DNA from 3 places in the Nisaea acidiphila genome. Region 3 is predicted to be linked to each of the others. Evidence: predicted binding sites of a transcription regulator. Region 3 holds the regulator's gene; each other region holds the start of a gene.

Region 1 (5,341 bases), 370 kb from region 3:
AGGGGCGCGGCGGCGCGTTTCAGGTTGCCGACCCAGAGCACCGGGGACCGGGTCAGGCTCTCGAAACCGGCCTTCTGCTCCGGGTTGCTCGCCAGGACCAGCGCGAATTCGCTGAACAGGCGCCCGGTGAAGGCGGAAAGGCGGCGCCAGCGTTCGAGGGAGCTTTCCGACATGCGCGCGTTGGCGAGGACCAGGGGAATGTCCCTCTTCGCGGCCGAAAGGACGAGGTTCGGCCAGAGGTCGGACTCGACGAAGATCGCCGCATCCGGCGCCCAGTGATCGAGGAAGCGGGCGATCCAGGCGGGCTGGTCGAGCGGCACGAATTGGTGCATCGCGCGCTTCGGCAGGCGGTCTTGCATCAGCCGGGCCGAGGTCAGGGTTCCGCTGGTGAGCAGGATGCTCAGGTCCGGGTCCTTTGCGAGCAGCCGCTCGATCAAGGCAAGTGCGGCCTGGCACTCGCCGACGCTGGCGCCGTGCACCCAGAACAGCCTTCCGGCCGGGCGCGCAAGGGAAGCCTCGCCGCGCCGTTCGCCGACCCGTTCCGGATCCTCCTTGCCGCGCGCGAGGCGTTTCCTCAGGAGGCCCTCCAGGATCGGAGCGGCAAGGCGCATGGCGCCGCTATAGAGATGAAAGATCATGCCGCCGCCGGTTCCGTATCGGCGGGCCGGATCGGCTCGGTTCCGAGCGCCCGGTCCGCCTCTTCGCAAAGCTGGTTGAGGCGGGTCTCTAGTTCAAGGCGGAGGCGTTCCTGCGTTTCGGCATCGGCGTCGCGCGGAACGTGGATCGGTGGGCCCCAGACGAAGATTCCGCGCGAGAAAGGCAGGGCGAGGATGAAGCGGTCCCAGCTTCGCAGCACCCGGCGGCGTGAGACGTTCCAGGTCACGGGATAGATCGGCGCGCCGCTCATGCGGGCGAGTGCGATGATGCCGTCGCTGACCCGCATCCGCGGGCCGCGCGGCCCGTCCGGCGTGATGGCGACGGAGCTGCCGTTCTTCAGCGCGCGCAGCATGGCGCGGATCGCCTGGGCCCCGCCCTTGCCCTTGCCGGCCGACCCGACGATGTCGTCGATGCCGAGATGCTGGATGGTGCGGGCGATCAGCCGTCCGTCGGGATGTTTCGACTGCAGCATCGCCATCGGGCGGCCGCGCGGCCAGATCTCGGTCATCAGCATGATGCGATTGTGCCAGAAGGCGCCGATCGCGGGCTGGTCGCTGCCAAGCGCCCGATCGCGAATTTCCGGGTTCAGGGTCTGCCAGCGGATGGTGCATGCAAGTAAGCGTATCAGGCCTGCCAGCAGGCGGCTTGCGACCTCGCGGCCAGTCTCCGTGCGCAACAGTCGCTTCAGCATGCTTTCCGTTCAGGTTCCGGGCCCGGCCGACCGCCGCCCGAAAGATCGGGCGAACGGTAGGGAATGCATACTAGCGCCCCGAACCGGCGCCAAGTTCTTATTGTCGCTGAAGGTCAGGCCGCGCGGCTGCCGCGCGTGTCGAAGCGCCCGAAGGCCGCATCGGAATCGAACGGTGCGAGATTGCCGAAAAACTGTTCGGCGCAGGCGCGCCAGCTGAAGCCGAGCGCATAGGCGCGGCAGTCTTCCGGCTTCAGCTCGAGCGCTTTCAGCGCGGCGTCCCGGAGATCTTCCGAGAGCACGCCGACCTTGTCGGAGGCGATCACGTCGAGCGGTCCCGGTACCGGAAAGGCCGCGACCGGCACGCCGGAGGCCAGCGCTTCCAGCATGACGAGGCCGAAGGTGTCGGTCCGGCTCGGGAAGACGAAGACATCGGCCGCCGCATAGTGGCGCGCCAGTTCCTCGCCCTTCTTGGCCCCGACGAAGATCGTCTCCGGGAACTTCTTTTTCAGCATGTCCATGTCGGGGCCGTCGCCGACGACGACCTTGGAGCCCGGGAGGTCCAGTTCGAGGAAGGCCGGCAGGTTCTTCTCCACGGCGACGCGGCCGACGAACATGAAGACCGGACGCTTGGCGTCGATCGCGTCCTTCGCCTGCGGGCGGAACAGCTCGGTGTCCACGCCGCGGCTCCAGTCCTTGATATTGTCGAAGCCGCGCGCTTCGAGATCGGCGCGGATGGATTTCGTCGCCACCATGACGCCCGCGGACTTGCCGTGGAAATGCCGCATGACCTTGTAGGTCCAGGCGACCGGCACGCCGAGACGCGGCTGGACATATTCCGGGAACCGCGTGTGATAGGCGGTGGTGAAGGGCAGCTTGTTGCGCACGCAATAGCGCCGCGCGGTCATCCCGAGCGGGCCTTCGGTCGCGATATGGATCGCGTCCGGCCGGGCCGCCTCGATCATCGCCGGGACCCGGAAGAACGGCCAGCAGGCGAGGCGGATTTCCGGGTAGGTCGGGCAGGGTACCGTCTTGAACTGGTCGGGCGTGATCGTCTCGACCTCGTGGCCCATCTCCCGCAGCTCGCCGATCACCGTGTTCAGGGTACGGACGACGCCGTTCACCTGGGGAAACCAGGCATCCGAGACGAGGAGGATTTTCATGGTAAAGGCCTCTCAGGCGAAGGTGAGATGTCGGATCTCGGCCCAGTTCAGGATTTCCATGCGGCCGTCGGTATGTTCGACAAGGGCGGTGCAGCTTTCCACCCAATCGCCGTCATTGCAGTAGGTGACGCTGCCGATCTGTTTCATTTCGGCCTTGTGGATATGGCCGCAGATGATGCCGTCGACCCCGCGCTTCATTGCCTCGTCCGCCAGCGCGTTCTCGAAATTCCCGATGAATTCGACCGCCCTCTTGGCCTTGTTTTTCAGGTAGGCCGACAGCGACCAGTAAGGGTAGCCCAGAAGACGACGGAGCTGGTTGAAATGGGTGTTGAGCGTGAGCGCGAGGTTGTAGGCGCCGTCGCCGACCAGGGCGAGCCACTTGTTGTATTTCACCACCACGTCGTACTGGTCGCCGTGCAGGATCAGGAATCGCCGGCCGTCGCGGGTGACGTGAATATGTTCGTCGCGGACCTCGATCTGGCCGAAATTCTCGCCGAGAAAACCGCGGAACATCTCGTCGTGATTGCCCGGCAGGAACATCACCTTCGTGCCTTTGCGCGCCTTGCGTAGCAGCTTCTGCAGCACGTCGTTGTGGCTTTGCCTCCAGGACCAGGAGCGCTTCATGCGCCAGATATCGATGATGTCTCCGACCAGGTAGAGATAGTCGGACTCAGTGTGCCTGAGGAAGTCGAGCAGGTAGTCCGCCTGGCAGCCCTTGGTTCCGAGATGAATGTCGGAGATCCAGATCGCCCGGTAGCGGTCGATGCCTTTCTGACTGTTCATCTCAGTCTTCCATTTCCTTATTTTGGCCAAATTCCCAAGGAAAACTTCAGCGCCGCAGTTTTATTCGCGCGATCTATTATGAAGGGTGCCAAATTTTGTAAAATGAACCTTGTATGACTTCACAAGACTGAAATAAAAAAAGTTTTTAAATCTGTTGGGCTAGAGGCGTCGCTTAATAAAACTGTCACTCGTCGGACCGCGAATTTCCCTGCACCCGGGAGTCTCATTTGGATCAAATAACCGGCGAATCGGGCCGGATGGTTGCAGGCGAGCCGCAGGGCTCCTGTCCGGACGGAGGGCGGCGGCATGTTGTCGTCATCTACAATCCGAAAGCGGGCCAGCGGCGCTATCCGCTTTATTCTGCCGTTCTGGAAGGGCTGAAACGCCGCGGGGTCAAGGTCACGGTGCTGGAGACCGGGGCGCGCGGCGACGCGGAAGCTTTCGCCCGGCATGCCCGCCAGCACAGCCTGATGCATACCGACGATGCGCCGGACGCGGTGGTGGCCGCAGGCGGCGACGGCACGATCAACGAAGTCGTGAACGGCATGAGCGGGGGCACCCTGCCGCTCGCCATCCTGCCGCTTGGGACCGCCAATGTGCTGGCGGCCGAGATCGGATTGGCGGTGAAGCCGGAAATCATCGCCGAGACGATCTGGCGCGGACCGGCGATCGAGGCGCGTCTCGGCGACGTCAACGGGCACCGCTTCACCCTGATGGCCGGAGTCGGGCTCGACGCGGACGTGGTCGCCAGCGTCGATACCAGGGTGAAGGCCTGGCTCGGCAAGGGCGCCTATGTGCTGACCACCCTGCATCAGCTCGCGACCTACCGGCCGCATTACTACCGGGTGGCCATCAACGGCGATACCTACAGGGCCGCGTCAGTGGTGGTCGCCAAGGCGCATTATTACGGCGGTACCTTCGTCTGCGCGCCCGATGCCCGGCTCGAATCTGACTTGCTGCATGTCTGTCTGTTCGAGCGGGCCGGGCGCTGGAATGCGATCCGTTATGCCGCGAATATGATGACGGGCCGTCTGCCATCCGCCGCCGGCTACCGGATCATTCAGACCCGCGCGGTCTCGATCTGGGCCGAGGAAGGCGCCTATAGCGGGGACCCGGTGCAGGCGGACGGCGACATTGTCACCAATCTGCCCGCCAGTATTTCCCTGCCGTCCGAGCCGCTCCGGCTGGTTATGCCCAAGCAGGGCTCCTAGCGTGCCTGGATGTCGCGCCAGTTATTTTCCGCGAGATCGATATAGCCCGCGGGGTTGCGCTGCCAGAGGTCGCGCACCTTCTCGTTGCGGCTGAGATAGAGCCGTCCGTCGATGATGTCGAACACCTCCGGATCCGCCGCGTAGAGCTTGCCCTTGGCGACGCCGTAGGTGCTGAACCCGCCGAACTGGGGCAGGAAGTGGCGCGGGTCGGTCAGGAAGCGGTCGCGATTTTCCCTGTTGGCGAACAGGAAGCGCGCGCCGTTGAACTCGACGGCGAGCGTTTCGTTTCCGCGAACGGCTTTGTGATCGCTGAAATAGGCGACGGGGTCATACCCATCGATGGCAAACCCATCCCGAATGCTCACGGACGGGTCGACAAGGGCGATATGCTCTTTCGTCTGGGGCTCGCGGGCGACCGCGGCGACCAGTCCGACGGCGGCGATTACGAGGAACAGCCGCGACAAGCCACTTTTGTAGCTCATCTGTGTCTCCGATCAGAATATGTCTCGATTGCCCCTCATCTGGGGAGCACCCGATCGAATTACCAATCTTTCGCTTCACGATCGGGTGAAACAGACCGTCGCCGGACGCGAAACAATGGATTGTTCGGGCGAATCAGCCGTTCGCGCCGGCCAGGGTCAGGCCTTCCACAAGCACCGTCGGGGCATCCGTTCCATACTTGAAGGTGAGGTCGCTCGCCGGTTTCAGGTTCTTGAAGATCTCGCTCAGGTGCCCGGCGACGGTGATTTCGGAGACCGGATAGGTGAGCTCGCCGTTCTCGATCCAGAACCCGCCCGCGCCGCGGCTGTAATCGCCGGTCACGGTGCTGACGCTGGAGC
Region 2 (5,341 bases), 2.3 Mb from region 3:
GGGCGCTCGGGAAAAAGCCGCGACGCTGCTGACCCGCTTGCGCATCCCCGAGAGTCTCTGGTCGTTGCCGCCCGCGACGTTCTCCGGCGGTGAGCAACAGCGGGTCAATATCGCGATGACCCTCATTCTCGACTATCCGGTCCTGTTGTTGGACGAGCCGACCGCGTCGCTCGACGCCGAGAACCGCCAGACTGTTGTCGACCTTATCAACGAGGCCCGCGAGGGCGGCGCCGCGATTGTCGGGATATTCCATGACAGCCAGGTCCGCGAGGCCGTGGGGACCCGGACCTATACCCTGGAAGAAGCGAGGAAAGCCGCGTGAGCAAGACCGAAACGCCGGATGCCGTCCTGACCAATGCCCGGATCATCCTGCCGGAAGGAGAGGTCCGGGGCACGGTGACGGTTCGCGGGGACAAGATCGAGGATATCTCGGAAGGCCCCGTCTCCCTCCCCGGAGCAATCGATTACGAAGGCGATTTCCTGATCGCGGGCCTGGTCGAACTCCACACCGATAATCTTGAGAAACACCTGATCCCGCGCCCGAAAGTACATTGGCCGGTGGTCTCGGCCCTGATGGCGCACGATGCGCAGGTTGCGGCAGCCGGAATCACGACGGTGCTCGACGCCGTCGCCGTCGGCGGGACCGTGAAAGATGATGCCCGGGACGAAATCCTAGTGGAGTCCGCCGCGGCGATCCACGAGGCCAGCGAGAATGACATGCTCCGCGCCAACCACTTCCTCCACATGCGGTGCGAAGTCGGCAATCCCCGCGCGGTAGCCCTGTTCGAGCCGTTCCAGGACGACCCGCTCGTACGCCTCGTCTCGCTAATGGACCATACCCCAGGCCAGCGCCAGTTCGTCGATATCGAGAAATTGCGGGTCTACTATCTCGGCAAGCAAGCCATGAGCGACGCCGAATTCGACGAGATGATCGAGGACCGCAAGAAGAACCAGGTTCTCTATTCGGACAAACACCGGCGGACCATCGCCGCAGCTTGTGTCGCACGAAACATTGTCACCGCAAGCCATGACGATGCGACGGAAGAGCATGTCGACGAGGCGCACGAGCTCGGCCTCACCATCAGCGAGTTCCCGACGACACTCGAGGCGGCCAAGCACGCCCGCAAGAAAGGCCTCGCCAATATCATGGGCGGGCCGAACGTGGTCCGGGGAGGCTCCCATTCCGGCAATGTCTCGGCCGGGGAACTTGCTGAAGCGGGTGTGCTCGACGCACTCTCTTCCGATTACGTGCCCGCGAGCCTGCTGCACGGCGCGTTCCTGCTTAACGAAAAACACGGAGTCCCGCTCCCGGAAGCCATCGCGACCGTGACCCGCAACCCCGCCCGCATGGTCGGCCTCGATGACCGCGGCGAGATTGCCCCCGGCAAGCGCGCTGACATTGTCCGCGTCCGTCAGGCCAAGGACGGCACCCCCGTCATCCGGAAAGTCATGCGCTCCGGTCTGCGCGTCGCGTAGTTCCGCCTGTCTGAAAGTGAGTGAGTGAAATGGGCCAGAAGAAACTCTCCCCAATGCCGAGCGTGCACGAGACCGCAACGGTCCGCGATTCCGAGCTCGGTTCCTGGACGGAGGTCGGCGCCCGCACCTCCGTGATCGAAACGGAGATGGGGGACTATTCCTATGTCGTGAATGACAGCGACATCATCTACGCGACAATAGGAAAATTCTGCTCCATCGCGTCGCATACGCGGATTAATCCCGGCAATCATCCGAGTTGGCGCGCTTCTCAGCATCATTTCCTCTATCGCAGCGAGGCCTACGATATGGGGCCTGACGACGCGGCATTCTTCGATTGGCGCCGTCAGCATCACTGCACCATCGGGCACGATGTCTGGATCGGGCATGGCGCGACCATTCTCGCCGGCGTCAATGTGGGCACGGGGGCGGTCGTCGCCGCGGGCGCGGTCGTCAGCAAGGATGTCGCCCCCTATACGATCGTGGGCGGCGTCCCGTCGAAGGAGATCAAGCGCCGGGTCGACGAAAAAACGGCGGAAGGCCTTATCGACCTAGCATGGTGGGATTGGCCGCACGACCTCCTGGCCGAGCGAATGGGTGATTTTCGCGCCCTTTCGGCGGCCGACTTTCTCGCGAAATACCGGTAACTATCCGGCACGATTGCCGGACATTCTCCGCCGCCCGCTATCGCGCGATGAGCGCGGTGAAATCCGCTACGGACTCTTCCAGCGGGCGGTCATTGGAGAATTGAATCACGTCGGGGCCTTCCAACCTCACGCTCTCCGCGCGATCGAGGCGGCGGAGAATATCCTGCTCCGTTTCCCGCCCGCGACTGCGAAGACGCGACTCGAGGACATCGCGCGGCACCGAGATGTTGATCACTCGGACGTCTTGGAAACGTTCGCGCGCCTCGTCGATGACCGAGCGGGAGACATTGACGATTACATGCGCGCCGCGCGCGAGCTCCACCTCAATTGAAGCAGGAACGCCGTAGAACAGTCCGTGAGCTCCCCAACTGAGGCTGTATTCACCGCGATTCCGTTTGCTCTCGAAGATCTCCACGGAAACCGGATTGTGGTCCTCTCCTCCGGCCTCCGCCGGACGGGTGATGTCACGACGCACGAAGACGTGCTGCGGACTTTCCCGCAGCAACTCTTTCGCACCGTCAAGAAGACTATCCTTTCCGGCCCCTGACGGGCCGACAACCAGCCACAGAATCCCGGTTCCGGCTTCATTCTGCATCGCACGGCCTCACGCTAAAAATCATACTCCCGTAGTACCCGGCGGCATCACTTTTGGCGAGGGCTCTGCCCGCGATTTTTTCAATTTAATCAAATGGTCACATAGTTTTTTCGGAACCGAATAGCGGTTTGGCTCTCGATCATGCAAATTCGGCACTTTCAGATATTTCAAACCCAAACTAAATTCTCCAGCATGTTTCAGGAACTCAATTACGTAATGGGCGACCGCCGCCCCGAAGACGGCACGCTGCTCGAAGTGGCCCCGGGTATTTACTGGCTCCGGCTGCCGCTGCCTTTCGCGCTCAATCACGTAAATCTTTACCTACTCGAAGACGATGCCGGCTGGGTCATCGTCGATTGTGGCCTCAACTCGGAGAACTGCCGGGCTGCCTGGTCGCGCATCCTCGCCGACGTCATCGGCAGCGACCCGGTGCAGGCCATCATCGGCACCCATTTTCATCCCGACCATGTCGGCCTCGCGGGCTGGCTCCAGGAACGGACCGGCGCACCGCTATGGATGAGCCGTACCGAATGGCTCAACGCACGAGCCTACTATCTCGATACCTCCGACGACTTCGTCGAACAAATGGTCGGCTTCTACGGGCGTCTCGGACTGGGTGGCGAAGTCAGCGGCGAAATGCGGGCGATCGGCAACGAGTACCGGAAACTGGTCTCTCCGATCCCGCCCGCCTTCAACCGGATTGGGCCCGACACGCGCCTCACGATCGGCGGCCGGGTCTGGCGGCCGTATTTCGGCGCCGGTCATTCACCGGATCATGTCTGCCTTTATTCGGAGACGGATAACCTGATGCTCGGCGGAGATCTTTTGCTGCCGCGCATCACGCCGATCATCGCCGTCTGGTGGACCGAACCGGACGCCAATCCGCTGCAGGACTTCCTCAGTTTTCTCGGCCGTATGGAGGGCAGCGAGGACGAAATGCTCGTACTGCCCGGCCATGACGGCCCCTATCGCGGCGTGAATTTCCGCATCGGCGCCCTCAAGAGCCACCACGAGGAACGGCTGGACGAAACGATCTCGGCCTGTGAGCGCCCCGCCTCGGCGGCTGTGATCATGAAATCACTCTTCGACCGCGAACTCGACCTGCACCAGACCCGCTTCGCGATCGGGGAGACGCTGGCGCACCTGCATCTGCTGATGCGGGACGGGGAGATCCGGAGGGACGAGGCCGAAGACGGGACTTATCTTTACGGGCGCGCCGCCTAGCCGATTTCCCCGTCCTGCACGACACCGCTGATGAGATTTTCCCGGTAGAGCGCGGCTTCGTCCAGCCAGGCCGCAGCCGGAGACAACGCGCCGAGCAATTTCAGAACTTCTTTCTCCTGGGCGCGACGCGCCTCCTCCGCCCCGGCGACATCGATTTCCTCGAACAACAGTGTGTCACCGGGTTTCATCCGCCCGAGACGCGGAATGTCGGCCGAGATCACCGTCCCGATTTTCGGATAGCCGCCGGTCGTCTGATGGTCCGCGAGCAGGATGATAGGCAGGCCGTTGCCAGGCACCTGGATCGCGCCGGTGACGATCCCGTCGGAAGTGATGTTGTAACCGCGTGCATGCTCCAGCGCAGGTCCTTCGAGACGCATTCCCATACGGTCCGCTTCCCGGCTGATCGTGTATTCCGACGTGAGAAAGGCCGCCGCGCTTTCGTCGGTGAAATAATCGCGTTGGGGGCCGAAGACCACGCGCATCGGGCCACGTTCTTCGAGATAGGAAAGGTCTTCGAGCCGGAGCTCTCCCCGTGCCTCGACCTCGGCAAGCCGCAACGGCAGCTCGTCTCCCTCCTGCAAGGCACGTCCCTCGAAACCGCCGATCCGGGAGCGGCCATAGGTCGAGAGACTGTCGAAGACCCGCGGCAGATCGAACCCGCCCTCGACGCAGAGATAGGCGACGCCGCTATCGGCGACCGGTGCCACGGACAGGCGCTGGCCGCGCCGCAGCGTCACGCTCTGGTAAGACGGCAGAACCACCCGCTCACCGGCCTCGACGATCAATTCGGAGCGCGTCCCGGTCAGGGCGACGCGGACGCTCTCGGCCAAAACCTCCAGGGTCGGGCCGACAAGGCGAAACTCTACGGCCGCGACCCCGCCATCGTTCCCGACCAGCGCATTGCCTATGCGAAGCGAAACCGGGTCGAGTGCGCCCGAGACCGGCACGCCGCGATTCTGGAAGGCGGGCCGGCCGAAATCCTGCAGCGTCGGCGCGAAACCGGCCTGTATGACCTTGAGACTGCTCACGGCGCGACCTCCTCTGAGACCGCTTCGTAGTCTCCGGCCTCAACGGCCTTGCGCAGACTTTGATACTCGCCCGCGGCGACAGGCTCGAAACGGATCCGGTCACCCGCGGCCACCAGGATCGGCTGGGCGCGAAACGGATCGAAGAACTCGACCGGCGTGCGGCCTATCAGGTGCCAGCCGCCTGGGCATTCGACAGTGTAGATCGTGGTTTGCCGCACCGCGATCGAGATCGAGCGCGCGGGAACCTTCACGCGCGGCTCGAACAAGCGCGGAATATCGAATTCCTCCGGCAACAGGCCGAGATAGGGAAACCCCGGCAGGAAGCCCATCATGAAGATTTCCAGCGGTTCGGCCGCATGACGCCGTACGACTTC
Region 3 (5,341 bases):
AGCGGACCTCGGCCGCGATCATGGTGCTGCTGGCCTTCCTGATTTTCATGAATTTCGTGGCCGTCTTGCTCCGCAAGAAGTTCGAACGGCGCTGGTAAGAACCCGATGAGCGAGAAGTCAAAGATGAGCAAGAAGAGCGGATCCTCTGCCGCAAGCGCCACGCCCAAGATGAAGGGCGACAAGGTCAAGGTGTTCTACGGCGAAAAGCAGGCGCTGCAGGATGTCGATCTGGAGATCAAGCCGAACGAGGTGACGGCGCTGATCGGCCCCTCGGGCTGCGGCAAGTCGACGTTCCTGCGCTGCCTGAACCGGATGAACGATGTGATCGATATCTGCCGCGTCGAAGGCAAGATCACGCTCGACGACGAGGACATCTACGATAGCGGACTCGATCCGGTGCAGCTGCGCGCCCGGGTCGGCATGGTGTTCCAGAAACCGAATCCGTTCCCGAAATCGATCTACGACAACATCGCCTACGGTCCGCGCATTCACGGCACGGCCTCGAGCAAGGCGGAGATCGACGAGATCGTCGAAACCAGCCTGACCAAGGCCGGCCTGTTCGAGGAAGTGAAGGACCGCCTGCAGGAGCCCGGCACCGGACTATCCGGCGGCCAGCAGCAGCGTCTCTGCATCGCCCGCGCGATCGCGGTCAATCCGGAAGTGATCCTGATGGACGAGCCCTGCTCGGCGCTCGACCCGATCGCGACCGCGAAGATCGAGGAACTGATCGACGAGCTGCGCGAGAACTTCACCATCGTGATCGTCACCCACTCGATGCAGCAGGCCGCGCGCGTGTCCCAGCGCACCGCCTTCTTCCATCTCGGCGAGCTGGTCGAGGTCGGCGACACCGAGCAGATCTTCACCAACCCGACCGACTCCCGGACCCAGGGTTACATCACCGGACGGTTCGGCTGATCGGAACCGACAAAGAAAATTTGCCCATGCCAGTAAACGACCACATCGTCCGCTCTTTCGATGAGGATCTCGAAGCCCTGAAAGCAAAGATCGCCCAGATGGGCGGGCTTGTGGAAGCGCAGTGCGAATCGGCGGTGCGCGCGGTCAATCGCCGGGATCAGACCCTCGCCCAGCGCGTCAAGACGTCGGACGACCAGATCGATGCCCTCGAGGCGGAGATCGAAGCGATGAGCCTGCGCTTGCTCGCGTTGCGCCAACCTCTCGGCGGCGATCTCAGGACCGTGGTGGCAAGTCTCAAGATCGTCAGCGATCTCGAACGAATCGGCGATTACGCTGCGAATATCGGCAAGCGCGCGATCGTGCTGAGCGGTCTGCCTGAGATCCCGCCGGCCAACGGCATCGTGCGCATCGGCGCCCTTGTCCAGTCGCTCATCAAGGACGTTCTGGACGCCTACGCGGACGACAATCTCGAACTCGCCGTCGCCGCCTGGCACCGGGACGAGGATATCGACGAGCTCTATACCAGCCTCTTCCGCGAACTCCTCACCTACATGATGGAGGACCCGCGCAACATCACGGCATCGACTCACCTTCTGTTCATTGCCAAGAACCTGGAACGCATGGGCGATCACGCGACCAACATCGCCGAAACCGTACATTTCCAGGTCAAGGGCACAAAGATGGAAGCGGACCGCCCGAAAGGCGAGGACGCCAGCTATATCGTTGAGATGCCTGAGTAATCGGTAGAATCGAGAGTGGTAATCCGATGAACATGATGAACCCCAAAATCCTCGTGGTAGAGGACGAAGCCCCGATCGTCACGCTGCTGCGCTACAATCTGGAACGCGAAGGTTTCGAGGTCCTGGAAGCCGGCGACGGCGAGGAAGCCATCCTGCTGGCAATGGAAAAGGGCCCGGACCTGATCCTGCTCGACTGGATGCTTCCCCTGCTCTCCGGCGTCGAAGTCTGCCGCCGGCTGCGGCGGACGCCGGAAACCAAAGGCGTTCCGGTGATCATGCTGACGGCGCGCGGCGACGAGGGAGACCGGATCCGCGGACTCAATGCCGGTGCCGACGATTACATCACCAAGCCTTTCAGCCCGAGCGAGCTGATCGCCCGGATCCGTGCCGTGCTGCGCCGGACCCGTCCGGCGAGCGACGCGGAGACACTGCAGTTCGAGGATCTGGAAATGGATCTGGCCGCCCACAAGGTGCGCCGGAACAGCCGCGAGATCCATCTCGGCCCGACCGAGTTCCGCCTGCTGCGCTATTTCCTCGAGCATCCGGGCCGGGTGTTCTCCCGCGAGCAGTTGCTCGACCGGGTCTGGGGACCGGATATCTATGTCGAGCCGCGCACCGTGGATGTGCATATCCGCCGACTGCGCAAGGCGATCAATATCGACACGGAATCGGATCTGATCCGCACCGTGCGGTCCGCGGGCTACGCGCTCGACCGGCCGACCGCGCCGGCCTGATCAGGCTTCGGCCCGCACCACCCCGCCGGAGCGCTCCGGCGGGAACATCCGCATCAGCACCAGAAGCAGGATCAGTCCCGGCACCGCGATCGCCGTCGAGGCCAGGAAGAAACCGATCCAGCCGATATGATCGGTGATCCACCCGCCGCCGGAACTGAGCACCGTACGGCCGAAGGCCATGAAGGACGAGAGCAGCGCGTACTGGGTCGCGGTAAAGGCGACATTGGTCAGGCTCGAGAGATAGGCGACGAAGGCCGCGGTCCCCATGCCGCCGGTGAAATTCTCCACCCCGATGGTCGCCGTCAGCATCCAGATATCGTGTCCGGCCAGAGCCTGTGCGACGAAGATCAGATTTGAAAGCGCCTGCAATACGCCGGAGACAAGCAGGGCTTTCAGCAGACCAAGACGCTTGACCAGCGCCCCTCCGGCGAACAACCCGACAAGCAGCGCCACCAGTCCGAACAGTTTCGTCACCTGGGCGATCTCGGTCTTGCTGAAGCCGAGATCGATATAGAACGGGTTGGTCAGCGTGCCGAGAAAGGCATCGCCGAGCTTATAGAGCAGAATGAAGGCGAGAATCAGGACCGCACCGCGCCGGGTCAGAAACTCCGCGAACGGCTCGTAAACGGCGCTCAGCAGCCACTCGTAGGGCGTCTGAGGCGGCTGGTCCGTCGCCGGACTGTCCCCCGGCTCCGGGCTTGCGAGTGCGCTGAAGACGCCGATCAGGACGAGTGCCGCCATCGAAAGATAGGCGAGGAACCAGCCGGCCTGGTCCGCGACGACGAGCGCGCCCGCACCGGCCGCCAGCATGCCGACCCGGTATCCGAGAGTGTAGGCCGCCGCGCCCGCGCCCTGCTCGTCTTCTCTAAGGGATTCGATCCGGAATGCGTCGACCACGATGTCTTGGCTGGCCGCGCAAAAGCTCACGATGACGGCGAAGAAGGCCATCAGCCACGGGGTCGCCACCGGATCGGTCGCGCCCATCAGGACGATCGCCGTCATCAGGGCGAGCTGGGTCACCAGCAGCCAGGCCCGCCGGCGCCCCAGCATCCGGCCGAGCACGGGCACCGCGAGACGGTCCATCAGCGGCGCCCAGAGGAACTTCAATGTGAACGGCGTGCCGACGAGTGCAAAGACGGCGATGGTTGTCAGATCGACGCCAGACTCCCGCATCCAGGCGCTCAGCGTCGAGAACGACAGGAGCAGCGGCAGGCCGCTGGAAAAACCGAGCAGGAGCACGACGAGGACGCGCCGCTTCAGATAGAGAGCGGCCGTCTCCGCCAGCCAGCCGCGCAAGCCGGCCGCCGCGTCAGCCAAGCCGCGCCGCCAGAAGCTCTTTCAGGTCGGCCTCGGGACGGGCGCCGTAATGCGAGATCACCTCGGCGGCGGCGACGCTGCCGGCCCGGCCCCAGTCGGCCGGCGCCATATCCTGGGTATAACCGTAGAGGAAGCCCGCCGCGTAGAGATCGCCGGCGCCCGTGGTATCGACTACCTGTTCCACCGGATCCGCATCGATCACATGAACCTCGTCCTTGTGCAGCACAAGGGAACCCTTGGGACCGCGCGTCACGCCGGCGGACTCGCAGCTCCAGCGCAGCTTCTGCAGCGCATCGTCGAAATCCTCGGTCTGGTAGAGCGACAGCAGCTCCTGCTCGTTGGCGAACAGGATGTCGATATGGTGGTCGACCAGTTCCATGAAGGCGTCGCGGTGCCGGTCGACGCAGAACGGGTCCGAGAGGGTCAGAGAGACCTTGCCGCCGCTCGCATGGGTCTGCTTCGCGGCCTCGACAAAGGCTTTCTTCGCTTCCGGCGGATCGAACAGGTAGCCTTCGAGATAGACCACCTTGCTGGCGGCGATCCTGTCCTTGTCGATATCCTGCGGGCCGAGCTGCACGCAGGCGCCGAGGAAGGTGTTCATGCTGCGCTGCGCGTCCGGCGTCACCAGGATGAGGCTGCGCGCGGTCGGCGGACCGTCGAGGGTCGGCGGGGTCTCGAAGCTGACGCCCATCGCCGTGATGTCGTGCCGGAAGACCTTGCCGAGCGTGTCGTCATGGACCTTGCCGATATAGGCGGTGGCGCCGCCCAGGGCTGCGATCCCGGCGGCGGTGTTCCCTGCCGATCCGCCGGACATCTCGATCCCGGGGCCCATCTTGCCGTAGAGCGTCTCCGCGCGATCCGCGTCGATCAGGTTCATTGCGCCTTTCTCGATGCCGTTCTCTGTAAGAAACGCGTCATCGGCACGAGTGATGACGTCGACAATGGCGTTTCCGATGCAGGTAACGTCGAGGGACTTGGCTGACATGCGCGGGCGGCTCCCGAAAGCAGGGTGAGGGACTGGATCGCGGAACTTCCGTCCGCCTGAATTCGGCCGACAAGGTACTGGAGCGACGATGGCATTGGAAGACGCTTCACCCGAGAAGCCTTGTACTCACCAGGGCACTGTGCTCTTAGAGGCACGAAATGCTTGGTCCCCGCGCACGCAACCCCATCTATTCCGTCGCGGTTCGGACAGAAGAGAAGAGAGGATCGATGTTTTCAGCCCTGACGGCCACTCTCGGCCAGCTATCCGATCCACGCTTGCGCAATCCCATAATCCTCAGCGTCATCGGCTCGCTCGCGACCATCTTTCTGTTAGGCGCGGCGGTCTGGTTCGTGCTCGACTTCTTCGCCTTTTTCGGCGGCTGGCTCGACGAACTCGCGGCCTGGGTCGCGAGCCTGATCGTCGTCATCCTAGGCCTTGTTTTTTTCCCCGGTGCGTCAAACGCGATATCGAGCCTGTTCCTCGACTCCGTCTCCGGCGCGGTCGAAGCCAAACATTACCCGACGCTTGGCCCGGCACGGCCGCAACCGCTGAGCGAGGCCATCCTTGAGGGCCTGCGCTTCCTCGCGATCACCGTTGCCGTCAACATTTTGTTGCTGCCCGTCTATCTCCTCGTACCGGGGCTCAATATC

Evidence for each region. Region 3 encodes PhoB, which activates phosphate uptake and scavenging genes when phosphate is short. Its sites were predicted from a motif close to TNTCATAAAACTGTCA; they were not measured.
Region 1: the regulator PhoB is predicted to act here: its motif matches at 3,463-3,478, upstream of NUH88_RS12535 (diacylglycerol/lipid kinase family protein).
Region 2: the regulator PhoB is predicted to act here: its motif matches at 2,800-2,815, upstream of phnN (phosphonate metabolism protein/1,5-bisphosphokinase (PRPP-forming) PhnN).

What each region holds. Positions count from the first base shown of each region.
Region 1 covers NZ_CP102480.1:2,696,116-2,701,456, forward strand. Annotated here, with positions in the region: gene NUH88_RS12515 (3-deoxy-D-manno-octulosonic acid transferase) at 1-638, opposite strand, end outside; gene NUH88_RS12520 (lysophospholipid acyltransferase family protein) at 635-1,348, opposite strand; gene NUH88_RS12525 (glycosyltransferase family 4 protein) at 1,462-2,508, opposite strand; gene NUH88_RS12530 (UDP-2,3-diacylglucosamine diphosphatase) at 2,521-3,291, opposite strand; gene NUH88_RS12535 (diacylglycerol/lipid kinase family protein) at 3,519-4,502, shown strand; gene NUH88_RS12540 (YHS domain-containing (seleno)protein) at 4,499-4,984, opposite strand; gene NUH88_RS12545 (TldD/PmbA family protein) at 5,118-5,341, opposite strand, start outside.
Region 2 covers NZ_CP102480.1:4,651,588-4,656,928, reverse strand. Annotated here, with positions in the region: gene phnL (phosphonate C-P lyase system protein PhnL) at 1-322, shown strand, start outside; gene NUH88_RS21775 (alpha-D-ribose 1-methylphosphonate 5-triphosphate diphosphatase) at 319-1,476, shown strand; gene NUH88_RS21770 (LbetaH domain-containing protein) at 1,506-2,120, shown strand; gene phnN (phosphonate metabolism protein/1,5-bisphosphokinase (PRPP-forming) PhnN) at 2,158-2,715, opposite strand; gene NUH88_RS21760 (MBL fold metallo-hydrolase) at 2,908-3,939, shown strand; gene NUH88_RS21755 (5-oxoprolinase subunit C family protein) at 3,936-4,967, opposite strand; gene pxpB (5-oxoprolinase subunit PxpB) at 4,964-5,341, opposite strand, start outside.
Region 3 covers NZ_CP102480.1:2,329,865-2,335,205, forward strand. Annotated here, with positions in the region: gene pstA (phosphate ABC transporter permease PstA) at 1-98, shown strand, start outside; gene pstB (phosphate ABC transporter ATP-binding protein PstB) at 124-915, shown strand; gene phoU (phosphate signaling complex protein PhoU) at 942-1,655, shown strand; gene phoB (phosphate regulon transcriptional regulator PhoB) at 1,691-2,389, shown strand; gene NUH88_RS10690 (AmpG family muropeptide MFS transporter) at 2,390-3,706, opposite strand; gene NUH88_RS10695 (adenosine kinase) at 3,699-4,691, opposite strand; gene NUH88_RS10700 (EI24 domain-containing protein) at 4,919-5,341, shown strand, end outside.